Regions from separate parts of the Delftia sp. WSY_10 genome, predicted to be linked through region 1. Evidence: predicted binding sites of a transcription regulator. Region 1 holds the regulator's gene; each other region holds the start of a gene.
What was found. Region 1 encodes FNR, which switches genes on or off when oxygen is low (the NO sensors DNR and NnrR bind a similar motif). Its sites were predicted from a motif close to TTGATNNNNATCAA; they were not measured.

Region 1 (4,781 bases):
CACCAGCCACAGCCCGCTGCCCACGCCAAAGGCCGCCATGGCCGATGCGCCCTGCAAGGGGCCACCGCTGAGCGCGGCGACCAGCACGGCCGAATACAGCAGTCCGCAGGGCATGAGCGCCCAGGCATAGCCCGCCGCCAGCGTGCCGCCAGGGGCGGACACCCAGGGCTGCACGCGCCGCCAGGCGGCGCGGCCCGCAGACTCCAGCCAGGCGGGCTGGCGGGCCTGCACCATCATGGCCAGGCCCCAGGCCATCACGGCGACATGGGTCAGCGTCCAGAACGGCTGCAGCGCCGTGGTCTGGCTGGTGAGCCAGGACAGGCTTTCCATGGCCAGCGCCGAGGCAGCGCCCAGGCTGGCATAGCCGGCCAGCCGCCCGCTATGGAACAGCGCCGTGCGCAGCCACAGCCGGCTTTGCAGTCCATGGACGGCGACCACCTGCCCACCACCCTGTACCGTGCCCTGCCCCGCCCCGCCCGTGACCACGCCGCAGGGCGCGGCGCACATGGCAAGGCAATGGGGCCCGCCGACGAGCCCCATGATCAAAGCGGTCCAGAGCAGCGACAACAGCATGGGGCCTAGATGATCCTCGAAAACCGCGCCCGGTTCTTGTCGGCCTGCAGATATCGGTCAAACAGCATGGCCACGCCACGCACGAAGTACCAGCCCATGGGCGTGACCTGGAATCCCTCGTCGCTGATCTGCACCAGCCCCTTGGCCTGCAGGTCCTGAAGCGCCGCCAGCTCGGGGGCGAAGTACTCGCGAAAGCCCAGCAGCCAGGCCTGCTCCATGGGCTCGAACAGCACGGCGCCCTGGCACATGATGGCCATGATGACGGCGCGCCGCACCAGATCATCGCGCGACAGTGCCAGGCCGCGCACCACGGGCAGGTGGCCGGCGTCGATGGCGTCGTAGTACTCCTCCAGCGTCTTGGCGTTCTGGCTGTAGCTGGCCCCCACCTTGCCGATGGCCGACACGCCCAGCGCAATCAGGTCGCAGTCGGGCTGGGTGCTGTAGCCCTGGAAGTTGCGATGCAGCCGGCCCTGGCGCTTGGCCACGGCCAGCGCGTCCTCGGGCAAGGCGAAGTGGTCCATGCCCACGTAGACATAGCCGCCGTCCATGAAGGCCGCGATGGAGCGCGAGAGCATGGCCAGCTTGTCGGCGCCCTGGGGCAGGTCCCCGGCCGCGATGCGCCGCTGCGGCTTGAAGCGCTCGGGCAGGTGGGCATAGGCATAGAGCGCGATGCGGTCGGGCCGCAGCGCATTGACCTGGGCCAGCGTGCGCTCGAAGGACTCGGGCGTCTGCTTGGGCAGGCCGTAGATCAGGTCCACGTTGATGGAGGCAAAGCCCAGCTGCCGTGCGGCCGCCACCAGCGCGAACACCTGCTCGGCCGGCTGCACGCGGTGCACGGCGATCTGCACCTGTTCGTCGAAGTCCTGCACGCCGAAGCTCAGGCGGTTGAAGCCCAGCTCCTTGAGCACGGCCAGGCGTTCGACGCTGACGGTGCGCGGATCGACCTCGATGGAGTATTCGCCGCCCGGCTCCAGCTTGAAATGCTCGCGCAGCAGGGCCATCAGCGTGCGCAGCTCATCGTCCGAGAAGAAGGTGGGCGTGCCGCCGCCCAGGTGCAGCTGGCTGACGGCCTGGCCCTTGCCGCAATGGGCCGTGTGCAAGGCCATCTCGCGCGCCAGGTAGTCCAGGTAGACGGCAGCGCGATCGTGGTGGCGCGTCACGATCTTGTTGCAGGCGCAGTAGTAGCACAGCGACTCGCAGAACGGCACATGCACATACAGCGACAAAGGCATGGCCCGCGCTGCGGTACTCGATTTGCGGTGCTCAAGTGCCAGGATATAGTCTTCAGCACCGAAAGCCTCCACGAAACGATCGGCCGTGGGGAACGAGGTGTATCGGGGCCCCGGTACGTCGAAGCGACGCAGCAGCTCTGGGGTGACAGCGGTCATGGGTTTTTTCCTCTAATGTCGTCCACTGTGCCGCAGCCCATTGGTCGCGTCCTTGACTCATATCAAGAGTTGTTCGCGGCAGTGCTGCGACAATTTGATCCAACTCATCGCCATCCACGAGGTCACCGCCGGCGCACTGCTGCGCCGCTGATGTTTACTCCATGAACCTTCAGACCATCAAAGCATCCTGTTCCAATTGCAACCTGCGCGAGCTGTGCATGCCCATGGGCCTGGATGCCGAGCAGATGCAGCGCATCGACGACATCGTGGCCACGCGCCGCAAGGTCAAGCGCGGCGGCCTGCTGTTTCGCAACGGTGAGTCCTTCACCTCGCTGTACGCCATCCGCACGGGCTTCTTCAAGACCTGCGTGGCCACCGAGGACGGGCGCGACCAGGTCACGGGCTTTCAGATGGCCGGCGAGATCATCGGCCTGGATGGCATCGTCAACGACCACCACACCTGCGATGCGGTCGCGCTGGAAGACGCCGAGGTCTGCGTCATGCCCTTCGACAAGCTGGAGGACCTGTCGCGCGAGGTCACGGCCCTGCAAAACCATGTGCACAAGGTCATGAGCCGCGAGATCGTGCGCGAGCATGGCGTGATGCTGCTGCTGGGCAGCATGCGTGCCGAGGAGCGGCTGGCCGCCTTCGTGCTCAACCTGGTACAGCGCCTTCACGCCCGGGGCTTTTCCAAGTCGGAACTGGTGCTGCGCATGACACGCGAGGAAATCGGCAGCTACCTGGGCCTGAAGCTGGAGACGGTGAGCCGCACCTTCTCGAAGTTTGCCGAGGAAAACATCATCGAGGTGCGCCAGCGCCATCTGCGCATCCTGGACACGGACGCGCTCAAGCGCATCGTCAACAGCCAGCAGTGCCAGTGAGGCCGCAAGGCCCCGCCCCCCGGCAATGAACAGGGCCCGCGATCGCGGGCCTTGTTCATTGCCATTGCAGTGCACGCAGGTTCAATCGCGCCCCAGGCCCTGCATGGCCAGATTTGGGTCCGGCTCGGAGACCACGCCGTCGTTGAGATCGTGCGTGGAGCGTCCCAGCATGGTGGTCATGAGGCTGGACAGCATGGTCACGCCCCAGAAGGCGAAGAAGGCCAGCGTGTAGATTCCCTGCCGCGACCAGCCCAGGTCGCCGAGCCAGTGCAGCTCCAGCGGGTCCACGAAGGCGAATACCAGCATCTCCATCACGGCGGCGGCCAGAAAGGCCGGCCAGGCAATCCACATCCAGCGTTGGGCCAACATCAGCGATCTCCTTGAGCTGTCGAGGGGTGGCTTTCATTGTGCGCGCCGCCCTCGCACCGTGCCAAGCCCTGCGCACCCTGCACTGCCTGTAGGAAACCCTTGGCCCTCGCGCATGCTGGAGATGCCATCCACCATGCAAAAAGGCCGTGACTGCGGCCTTGTGCACGGCATTTTCCTGCGTTCAGCGGTCCGTGGGATGGTCCTGCGCGGGCGTGGCCGCGTGGTTGCGGCCGGTGACCGCGGGCGCCAGGCTCTTGGGCACTTCGCGCACGCCATCGGCACGCTCGTTGATGGTGATGCCATTGCGGTAATAGTCAGGATCGATCACGGGATCGGCGCCATTGATCGCAATGACGGCCGTGACCACGCCGGCCACCACGACGGCGGCCGGGCCGGCCACCACGAGCCAGACATGGGCGAACTTCCACCAGGGCTTGCCGGCGTCCGGATGCGAAGGGGCCGTGGCGGGCGCGGAGACTGCGGGACTGGAAGACATGGATAACCTCTTTCTTTCAAACAGCCGGCGCAGCCTGGGCGGCGCCGGCCAGACATATCACCGGGGCACCAGGAAGACGGCCTTTTCGGACGCGCGTCCCGCGCCTGAATGCACGGCATCGATATCGAAGAATACGGTGTGCGAGCCCGGCTCGGCGGAACCGTAGGGAATCTGCAGCCGCGCCGCAATGCCGCGCGTCTCGGCAGGGCCGACCTCGACCTCCTGCTCGGACGCCAACTCCAGCCCGTCGAGGCCATGGGCGCTGATGCGGTAGCGCTGGGCCTGCTCGGTGGCATTCATGATCTGCAGGCGGTAGACATTTTCCAGCTTGCCGCCCGCGACGATGCGCGACAGCGACGCCCGGTCGCGTATCACGTCGACCTTGACCGACTGGCGCAGCGCCAGGCTCACGATCATGGCCATGCTCAGGCCGATCAGCACGGCCGAGTAGACCAGTACGCGCGGACGGAAGATGCGGCGCAGCACCTGGGCCCGCCGCCACATGCCGGCCATGGCGTTCTGCGTGGTCAGCCGGATGAGGCCGCGCGGATACTCCATCTTGTCCATGATGGAATTGCAGGCGTCTATGCACAGACCGCAGCCTATGCATTCGTACTGCAGGCCGTTGCGGATGTCGATGCCCACGGGGCAGACCTGCACGCACATCTTGCAGTCGATGCAGTCGCCCAGGCCCTGGGCCTTGTAGTCCACCTTCTTGGTGCGCGGCGCGCGCGGCTCGCCCCGGCCCGTGTCGTAGCTGACGATCATGGTGTCGCGGTCGAACATGGCGCTCTGAAAGCGCGCATAGGGGCACATGTACTTGCAGACCTGCTCGCGCATGTAGCCGGCGTTGCCATAGGTGGCGAAGCCGTAGAACAGCACCCAGAAGACCTGCCAGCTGCCCTGCAGCGCCAGCAGCTCGCCGCCCAGCTCGCGGATGGGCACGAAGTAGCCCACGAAGGTGAAGCCGGTCCACAGGGCAATGGCAATCCACAGCAACTGCTTGAGCGACTTCTTCCAGAGCTTTTCAAAGGTCCAGCCGTTCTTGTCCAGGCGCATGCGCGCACTGCGGTC
Region 2 (4,781 bases), 100 kb from region 1:
TCACCGAGCCGCTGATGCGTCTGCTGGGCACGCCGCCCGACATCATGGAGCAGGCCACGCTGTATTCGCGCATCGTGCTGCTGGGCATGCCGGGGCTGTTCGTGTTCCTGCTGGCCACCTCGCTGCTGCGCGGCGTGGGCGACACGGTCTCGCCCATGCTGGCCCTGCTGATCTCCACCGGCACGGGCCTGGTCTGCACGCCGGCGCTGATTGCGGGCTGGGGCGGCCTGCCGCGCCTGGGCGTGGCCAGCGCGGGCGTGTCCATGATCCTGGGCTTCACCCTGGCCCTGGCCTGGCTGGGCTGGCGGCTGCGCCGCATAGCCAGCCCGCTGGCGCCCAATGCCGCGCTGTGGAAGGCCATGCGCATTGACCGGACCCTGCTCAAGAGCATCCTGCGCGTGGGCATACCCACGGGCGTGCAGATGATCGCCTCGTCCATGGCCGGGCTGGTCGTCGTGTCGCTGGTCAACGGCTTCGGCTCCAGCGCCACGGCAGCCTACGGTGCGGTCAACCAGATCAACTCGTTTGCGCAGTTCCCGGTCATTTCGGTGGCCATCACGGCCTCCATCCTCGGCGCCCAGGCCATCGGCGCTGGCCGCAGCGAGCGCCTGGGCGCCATCACGGCCACGGCCATCCGCATGAACCTGGTGCTGGGTGCCGCCCTGGCCCTGATCGGCAGCCTGTTCGCGCGGCCGCTGCTGGGCATGTTCATCACCGACGAGCAGGTGCTGGTGCTGGCCATCGAGCTGCTGTACATCGTGCTGTGGAGCGGCCTGCTGCTGGGCTGCTTCATTGCCCTGTCGTCCATCATGCGTGCCAGCGGCGATGTGGTCATTCCCACGGCCATCACCATCACGGTGCTCGCCGTGCTGGAGCTGCCCATGGCATGGTGGCTGAGCCGCAGCTTCGGGCTGATGGGAATCTGGATGGCCTTTCCGCTGTCCTACACCCTGACGCTGTGCCTGCAGACCGCCTACTACAAGCTGGTGTGGAAGAAGCGCCCGATCCGCCGCATGGTGTAAGGCGTGCGCCATGCAAAACAGGCTTCCCGAGGGAAGCCTGTTTTTTTGGGGGTGGGCAAAGCGTCAGGCGTTCAGGTCCAGCACCACGCGCCCTTCGATCTTGCCTTCATGCATGCGCGCGAAGATGTCGTTGATGTTCTCCAGCCGGTCGGTGGACACGGTGGCCTTGACCTTGCCCATGGCCGCGAAATCCAGCGACTCCTGCAGGTCCAGCCGCGTGCCCACGATGGAGCCACGCACCGTCACGCCGCTGAGCACCATGTTGAAGATGGGCAGCGGGAAGCTGCCGGGCGGTAGGCCGTTGAGCGATACCGTGCCGCCGCGCCGCACCATGCCCAGCGCCTGCTCGAAGGCCTTGGGCGAGACCGCCGTCACCAGGGCGCCGTGTGCGCCGCCAATCTCTTTTTTCAGGTAGGCCGCAGGGTCCGTGGTCATGGCATTGACCGTGACCTGTGCGCCCAGGCGCCTGGCCAGCGCCAGCTTGTCGTCATCCACGTCCACCGCCGCCACGTTCAGGCCCATGGCCTTGGCATACTGCACGGCCATGTGGCCCAGGCCGCCGATGCCCGAGATCACCACCCAGTTGCCGGGCCTGGTGTCGGTGACCTTCAGGCCCTTGTAGACCGTGACGCCCGCGCACAGCACGGGAGCGATCTCGATCAGGTCCACGCTGCCGGGCAGCAGGCCCACGAAATTGGCATCGGCCAGCGCGTACTGCGCAAAGCCGCCGTTGACGGAGTAGCCGGTGTTCTTTTGCTGCTCGCACAGCGTCTCCCAGCCACCCAGGCAATGCTCGCAATGGCCGCAGGCCGTGTACAGCCACGGGATGCCCACGCGGTCGCCCTCCTTCACGTGGGTGACGCCCGCGCCCACGGCGGCCACGTAGCCCACGCCTTCGTGGCCGGGAATGAAGGGCGGATTGGGCTTGACGGGCCAGTCGCCCTGCGCCGCGTGCAAATCGGTATGGCAGACGCCGCAGGCCTCGATCTTCACCAGCACATGGCCGGGATCGGGCCTGGGCACCGGGACTTCCTCGATGGTGAGCGGCTTGCCAAACTCCCGCACCACGGCGGCCTTCATGGTCCTGTTCATTCGCGCCATCCTTTCTTTGCGTCAAAGTAGGTACAGCATTTCAGCGAAGCGACCTGAACGCCTTGATCAAAATCAGGCCTTGGACCATCAAGGAAAAAAAAGCGGGCAAGGAAAACCTTGCCCGCTTTTCAGGGATGCGAATGCAGGCCTTACACGGGCTGGCCCACCAGGTCGTGGCCCTGCGTGCCCACGATGCGCGCCTTGACGAAGTCACCCACCTTGTAGGTCTTGCTGGCCTTCTCGGGCGGCAGCAGGTGCACCAGGCCGTCGATCTCGGGGGCATCGGCATAGCTGCGGCCCACGCCACCCTTCTTGCCCAGGCCCACGGACTTGTCTACCAGCACCTGCATGGTCTGGCCGACGCGCTTTTGCAGGCGTGCCGTGGAAACCTCCTCGGCCACGGCCATGAAACGCGCGCGGCGCTCCTCACGCACTTCGTGGGGCAGCATGCCGGGGATCTCGTTGGCGGCAGCGCCTTCGACCGGGCTGTAGGCAAAGCAGCCCGCGCGGTCGATCTGCGCCTCGCGCAGGAACTGCAGCAGGTGCTCGAACTCCTGCTCCGTCTCGCCGGGGAAGCCGGCGATGAAGGTGGAGCGGATCACCAGGTCGGGGCAGATCTCGCGCCAGCGCTGCAGGCGCTCCAGGTTCTTTTCACCGTTGGCGGGGCGCTTCATGCGCTTCAAGACATCGGGATGGCTGTGCTGGAAGGGCACGTCCAGATAGGGCAGCACGCGGCCCGTGGCCATGAACGGAATGATCTCGTCCACGCTGGGGTACGGGTAGACATAGTGCAGGCGCACCCAGGCGCCATAGGGCTCGGCGATCTCGGCCAGCGTCTGCACCAGTTCGAGCATGCGTGTCTTCACCGGCTTGCCGTCCCAGAAGCCCGTGCGGTACTTCACGTCCACGCCATAGGCCGAGGTGTCCTGGCTGATCACCAGCAGCTCCTTGACGCCGCCCTCGAACAGTGCACGCGCCTCCTTGAGCACATCGCCCACGGGACGCGAGACCAGGTCGCCGCGCATGGAGGGAATGATGCAGAAGGTGCAGCGGTGATTGCAGCCCTCGGAAATCTTCAGGTAGGCGTAGTGCCTGGGCGTGAGCTTGATGCCCGCCTCGCCAAAGGCGCCCGGCACCAGGTCGATGAAGGGATCGTGCGGCTTGGGCAGATGGGTGTGGACGGCATTCATCACCTCCTGCGTGGCGTGCGGCCCGGTCACGGCCAGCACGCTGGGATGCACTTCCTGGATCAGGTTGCCGCCGTCCTTGCCCGCCTTGGCGCCCAGGCAGCCGGTGACGATGACCTTGCCGTTCTCGGCCAGCGCCTCGCCAATGGTGTCCAGGCTCTCGCGCACGGCGTCATCGATGAAGCCGCAGGTGTTGACGATCACCAGGTCAGCGCCCTCGAAGGTCTTGGAGGTCTGGTAGCCCTCGGCGCTGAGCTGGGTAAGGATGAGTTCGGAGTCCGTGAGTGCCTTGGGGCACCCGAGGGAGACGAATCCCACGCGCGGAGCGGCCGCGCCGGCAGGGGTTGTCATGGTTGTTGCGTCGCTCGTGGGGGTCATAGGGGCGATATTGTCCCAGTTCTGCGCGAACTTGGTAAACCGCCCCCGAACTTATCCCTGCAAGCTCAGCTATTGCGCTTGATCCCGAGCGCGCCCAGCATCTGCTCGGTCTGCTTTTGCATCTGCTCCTGCATCTGGGCGAACATGTTCTGCGACTGCTCCATATAGCTGCTCATCATGTTCTGCATGGCGGGCGGCTGCATGCGCATGAACTGGCTCCAGGCCTCGGGCGACGTACCCTGGGCCTGCTCGGCGAGCTTGTTCTGGAAGTCGGTGAACATCTGCACGTTCTTTTCCAGGTAGGAGCCCATGTAGCCCTGCATGGCGTGGCCGTAGAAACGGATGATGTTGGCCAGCACGGTCTCGGAGAACATGGGGGCGCCGCCCGCCTCTTCTTCCAGAATGATCTGCAGCAGGATGCTGCGCGTGAGGTCTTCGCCCGTCTTGGCGTCCTTGACCACCACGGGCTCGTTGCCCATCACGAGCTGCTTGACTTCCGTCAGCGTGATGTAGGAGGACGTGTTGGTGTCGTAGAGACGGCGGTTGGGGTATTTCTTGATCACGCGCTGTGCGCTGGGGGCGGCGGCTGTTGTCGTCTCTTGCATTGCAATGCTTCTCCTCTTGTACCTGCTGTACCTGTTTGCGCCTGCTTGCACCGGCTCGTGCGGGCAATCGGCTATTGCACTGCAACAGATTCTAGGCAGCACCTGCAGCACCCGGCGCAGCAGTAACCCTGATGGGGATCAACGCATGCGACACGGCAAATGGCCGCCATGCAACCGTTGGGGCAAAAAAAATCCCGCTTGAAGCGGGATTTCTTTTTTGCAGCCCCTGGTGAGACTGCTTTGTTTGGTAGGCGCGATTGGACTCGAACCAACGACCCCCACCATGTCAAGGTGGTGCTCTAACCAGCTGAGCTACGCGCCTGTCGTTTGTTGAAGCCGCAAGTATAGCAGTGCAAAACAGGGCTTCCGGGCAAGTTGCGCAGATTTTTGGATCAACCCGCCACCCTGGCCCGTTCCAGCATGGCGTGCATCAGCACATTGCAGCCTGCGGTGATGTCGGCCGGCGTGGCGTCCTCGATCTCGTTGTGGCTGATGCC
Region 3 (4,781 bases), on a different contig from region 1:
ATGAACAGCGCCCAGCGGAAGGCCCAGGCCGCGGCGGCCAGGCCCAGCCCCAGGGCCAGCGTGTAGCGCGGGCAGGCCATGCGCTGCCCACCCCGGACCAGGGCCCACAGCAGGGCGGCACCGGCCACGGCCGAGCCCAGCATGCTCAGGCGCCAGACCGGAAACTGCTGCCACAGCTGCAGCGCCGCCTGGAAGGAGCGGCCCTGGCCCAGCCAGCCGGCAACGGCCCAGACCGCCACCATGACCAGCAGGCACAGCGCCAGCGCCAGGCCCAGCATGCGCAGGGCCTGCAGGGCGCCGGCATCGGGGCGGTGGCGGGCGGGCAGAAAGCGCGCCGTCACCAACATGCAGCCCACCGTGGCCAGCCAGCCCGTGAGCGCCAGGTTCAGCGGCACCCACAGCGTGTTCCAAAGCGGGCGCGAGCGCACGGCCATCAGCTCGGCGCCGGTATAGGCGGTGATGGTCAGCGCCGACACGGCCAGCAGCGGCGCCAGCCAGCGCAGCCACCGCGGCCGGCCCAGCCACCAGGCCAGCACGAAGGCCAGCGCCAGTCCCACGAAGGCCGGCAGCAGCAGGGCGCCCACCGACATCCACGACCACGGCGTGAAGTGCGCATAGAAATGCCAGAAGCGCGCAGGCTGGTGCAGGTCGGCCAGCAGCGACACGGGCGCGGCGATGGCGCTGACGGCCAGCACCAGCACGGCGGCCGGCAGCAGGCGCGCCATGGCGCTGGCGCGCGGCGCCCAGGCGCAGGCGGCGGCCAGCAGGGCGGCGCCCGTGGCAATGCCGGCCAGGAAGAAGTACTGCACGGCCCAGGGCAGCCAGGCCGATTCGTAGGCGGGGGTCAGGAGTTCGACGATGTGCATGGGGTGCTCCTTGCGTTCAGTGGGAAGTGACCAGCCGCACGCTGGCCTGCCCGTCCACGCCGTCGACGAAGGCGTCGGGCAATCCCAGGTAGTACACATGCGGGTCCGTGCCCATGGCGGGCTTGAGCACCTTGAGGTCCTTGGCGTGCTCGCGCATGCGCTGGCGGATCTCGCTGCCCTCGTCGTTGAGGTCGCCGATCACGCGGGCGCCGCCCACGCAGCTTTCCACGCAGGCCGGCAGCAGGCCGGCTTCCAGGCGGTGCTCGCAGAAGGTGCACTTGTCGGCGGTCTGCGTCTCGTGGTTGATGAAGCGCGCGTCATAGGGGCAGGCCTGCACGCAGTAGCCGCAGCCCACGCAGCGCTCGTTGTCCACCAGCACGATGCCGTCGCTGCGCTGGAAGGTGGCCTGCACCGGGCAGACCGGCACGCAGGGCGGGTTGTCGCAGTGGTTGCACAGGCGCGGCAGGTTGAGCATGGCCGGCGGCAGGTCCTCGTTGCCCGCGTGCTGCACCTCGTACTGCAGCACCGTGGTGCGGAACTGGCCCAGCGGCGGCAGGTTCTCCATGGAGCAGCTCACCGTGCAGGCCTGGCAGCCTATGCAGCGGCGCAGGTCCACCAGCATGCCGTAGCGCCTGCCGGCCTCGCCGGGACGGCGCGGCGGCTGGAAACCCGGGGTGCCGGGCGCGGCCGCCGCCACGGGCAGGGCCACGGCCGCCATGGCAGCGGCCAGCAGGTCCTGCAGGAAGCCGCGCTTGCCGGCGGCGGGCTGCGCATGGGAGAGGGTAGGGGCGGGGATGTCCTGGGTGGAGGGCTTGCAGCTGCAGTCGTTGCAGCCGCTGCCGGCGCGGGATGTTTTTGGCATGGCCTGTCTTTCATCGTCCTGCGGCCACGGGAGGGTGGTCGCTCAAACTCAATAAAGCATTAAAAATATGCTTTTTATATTGAATTTAATATATGAAATTCAGGGCCTTGGCGGCTTGATATGAGTCAAGCAATGGGCTTGCAAAGCGCCACCAACTGCCTGCCATGGACAGGCGCCCAAGGCACTCCATAGCGTGTGGCGCAGGGATTAAGACGGGGTTAACAGGGTGACTGCATTCCTCGGGAATGCGGGGCGCGTATCGGAAATCACCCTCTTGTTTCCGTGCGCGGCCCCGGTCTACGCTGCTTGTGTCGCCACTGCCAAGGAGTTCTCCATGAACCATGCCCTGAACAGCCTTGCTTCGGAACTGGACCTTGCCGCCGAAGCCGGCGAGCACCTGAGGCTGCAATTCACACAGGCCTGCGTGGACCGCATCGCGCACCTGCTGGAAGACCCGGACGTCATCCGCTGCGCACAAGGCCTTCGCCGCTACCTGGACGGCCAGATCGACCGGCAGGAGCTGGACCGCCTGGCCCGCGAGGCCGCCAGCCTGGCCAACCACCACCAGGGATCACGCTCCCTCGACGGCTGCGGCCATGCCGCCGTGTCCGCCACCTATGCCACGGCCCATGGGCTGGCGGGCCGGGCGCTGCAGGCGGCCGACTATGCGGCCTATGCCATGGTCTATGGCGAGGGCGGCCACGGCGCCGTCACGGACCGCGAGTCCTTCGAGCCTGAATACCAATGGCAGGCGCGCTGCCTGGCCTCGCTGGCGCAGGCCGCTCAGCAGCGCACGTAGCACCAGGCCGACTGCTGCAGCAGGGCCAGTGACTCGATGCCGCCCTGCGGCAGCACGCGCATGCCGGCAGGCGCCTCGCGGCCCAGCTTCCTGAGCGTGTTCGGGCAGACCAGCGCATGGGCCAGGGCCTCTGCATCCAGATGCTGCGGCGTGCCCGGCGCGGCATCCAGCAGTGCCTCGACGGCCGGGCCGTTGATGACGATGCGGACTTCGGCACCGGGACGGTCCTGGCGCAGGTTGGCCAGATTGCTGCGTGCACGGGCCAGGGCGCCGGGCGTGGGCGCATGCAGCACGATGCGCAGCGGCGGCGCATCCGGCCGGGTAGGGAACAGGTCGCTCCAGTCGCTGGAGGCGGTGGAATCGGCGGGACAACGGCTTGTGCTCATGGTCGTCCTCATCATTTCCTGCCACGCGGCCCCATGACCTCTTCCAGCAGGCCCGGTGGCAGGCCGGTGCGTACCTGCACCAGCCCCTTGTCATCCTTCCAGACCAGGGCCGGCGTGGCACGCAGGCCCCAGGTGGACATCAGCGAGGCATGGCTGGCCAGCACCTGCCGCGTGGCCTGCGGCACCGGGGCCAGCGGCGTGGCGCCCGCGCCTTCTGCGCTGGCGCGGCCGGCCTTGGCATAGGCACGTGCGTGCTCGGCCAGGGCCTGCTCTGGCTGGCGCGCGGTCAGCATGGCGGCGGCCTTGCCCTCGCTGCTGGGCTTGAGGATGCCCACCAGAATGTGGCGCAACTGCACCTGGCCGCTCTCCACCCAGGGCCGGGCATCGTTCCACAGCTGGTTGCAATAGGGGCAGTTGGGGTCGGTGAACACATAGACCGTGCGCGGCGCGTCGGCGCGGCCATCCGGTATGGACTGGGCGCGCTGCACATCGCTCCACAGTTGCTCGCCCATGGGCTTTTGCACGGCGGCCTGCAGGGCCTGGGCGTTCACGTCGCGGCCCTGGGCGTCGATCACCGTGCCCAGCACCCAGTGCTTGCCGTCAGGCATGCGGTAGATGGGCACGGGCTGGCGGTCGCGGTAGGCGGCCCAGGCCTTGAGTCCGCCCACGGCCGGCAGCGGTCCCACCAGGGTCAGTCCCTGCTGGGCCAGGAAATCCTCCGATGGCAGCTCGGACGCCGCAGCCGGCAGGGCCAAGGCTACCGATAGGGCCAGGGCTCCTGCCAGTGCAGGCAGGGGGAACAGGGGGGAAGCGCTCATGAACATTCCTTCAGATGCTGGGCCAGGCTGGCGCGCGACAGCTCGCCCATGCGCATGCCGCACAGCCGGCCGTCGGCGCCATAGAAATAGGTGGAAGGCAGGCCCCGCTGGCGCCAGTGCCGGCCGGCCTGCTGCTGCGGGTCGAACAGCACCTGGGCCAGCGGCAGCGGGGCCGTCGCCTGCTCGCGCCGCAAATAGCCCATCACGGCCTCTGCCGTCTCGCCCTGGTTGATCCAGATGAAACGCACATCGGGCCGCTGCTGCTGGGCCTGGGCCAGCACCGGCATCTCGCGCCGGCAGGGCGGGCACCAGGTGGCCCAGAGGTTGATCACCATGGGCTTGCCATCGGCCTGCTGCAACTGCTGCAGCGAGACCGGCTGCGCCTGCCCGTTGACCAGGGTGAAGGCCGGCAGGGCCGGTGCATCTGCGGACGGCAGCGCCTGCAGCAGGCTGCCCAGCACCAGCAGGGCCGCCCCCGCGCCCAGCGCCAGCCCTGTGGCGCGGCGCAGCACCGGGGAGCGGCGGCTGCGCCACAGCATGTACAGCAGCGCGGCCAGCAGGCCGGCCCACAGGTTCCATCCCCCGTCGCGGATATCGATGATGCGGCCTGCGAAGGCCGGCATCCCGCTCCAATCCCAGGGGGCAGGCGCGACCTCGGTCCACCACTGCGCGACATAGGCCAGGCGCGCCGCCAGCAGGCCGGCCAGGGTGCTTTGCCACAGCAGCGCATCCACGGCCTGGCCCGTGCGCCTTTCATTCCTGCGCGCCAGCCACTGCGCCAGCAGCCAGGCCAGCATGGCCACCACCACGCCCATCGGCAGGACCAGCGGCCCCAGCGCCAGGCTGGCGGGCAGGTGCAGCCAGGCGCCCAGCGCCGATAGCGCTGACGGCCCGCCAGGCTCTGCCGCTCCGGCAAGAACAGGCGAAGGCGCCATCAGCAGGCCGGCAAGCAAGGGCAGGAAGGACGAAAGAAGAGGGGATGACCGGAGGTGCATGGAAGGGAGTTTCAGCCATGCGGGCTGACAGGCCGTGGATGCTGGCAGCGGGGAA

Region 2: a site for FNR is predicted at 2,177-2,190, ahead of adhP (alcohol dehydrogenase AdhP). Genes of this name have one in related genera too.
Region 3: a site for FNR is predicted at 1,844-1,857, ahead of dsrO (sulfate reduction electron transfer complex DsrMKJOP subunit DsrO). Genes of this name have one in related genera too.

Annotation. Positions count from the first base shown of each region.
Region 1 is NZ_JBICKY010000015.1:346,847-351,627, forward strand. Features, by position in the region: gene ACF8ML_RS07995 (sulfite exporter TauE/SafE family protein) at 1-573, opposite strand, end outside; gene hemN (oxygen-independent coproporphyrinogen III oxidase) at 579-1,961, opposite strand; gene fnr (fumarate/nitrate reduction transcriptional regulator Fnr) at 2,123-2,842, shown strand; gene ACF8ML_RS08010 (hypothetical protein) at 2,924-3,211, opposite strand; gene ACF8ML_RS08015 (FixH family protein) at 3,393-3,707, opposite strand; gene ccoG (cytochrome c oxidase accessory protein CcoG) at 3,765-4,781, opposite strand, start outside.
Region 2 is NZ_JBICKY010000015.1:245,829-250,609, forward strand. Features, by position in the region: gene ACF8ML_RS07490 (MATE family efflux transporter) at 1-1,022, shown strand, start outside; gene adhP (alcohol dehydrogenase AdhP) at 1,086-2,114, opposite strand; gene rimO (30S ribosomal protein S12 methylthiotransferase RimO) at 2,264-3,652, opposite strand; gene phaR (polyhydroxyalkanoate synthesis repressor PhaR) at 3,745-4,284, opposite strand; tRNA gene ACF8ML_RS07510 (tRNA-Val) at 4,530-4,606, opposite strand; gene ACF8ML_RS07515 (Zn-dependent hydrolase) at 4,677-4,781, opposite strand, start outside.
Region 3 is NZ_JBICKY010000035.1:224,285-229,065, reverse strand. Features, by position in the region: gene nrfD (NrfD/PsrC family molybdoenzyme membrane anchor subunit) at 1-866, opposite strand, end outside; gene dsrO (sulfate reduction electron transfer complex DsrMKJOP subunit DsrO) at 883-1,728, opposite strand; gene ACF8ML_RS16800 (hypothetical protein) at 2,063-2,527, shown strand; gene ACF8ML_RS16795 (hypothetical protein) at 2,512-2,913, opposite strand; gene dsbG (thiol:disulfide interchange protein DsbG) at 2,925-3,731, opposite strand; gene ACF8ML_RS16785 (TlpA family protein disulfide reductase) at 3,728-4,726, opposite strand.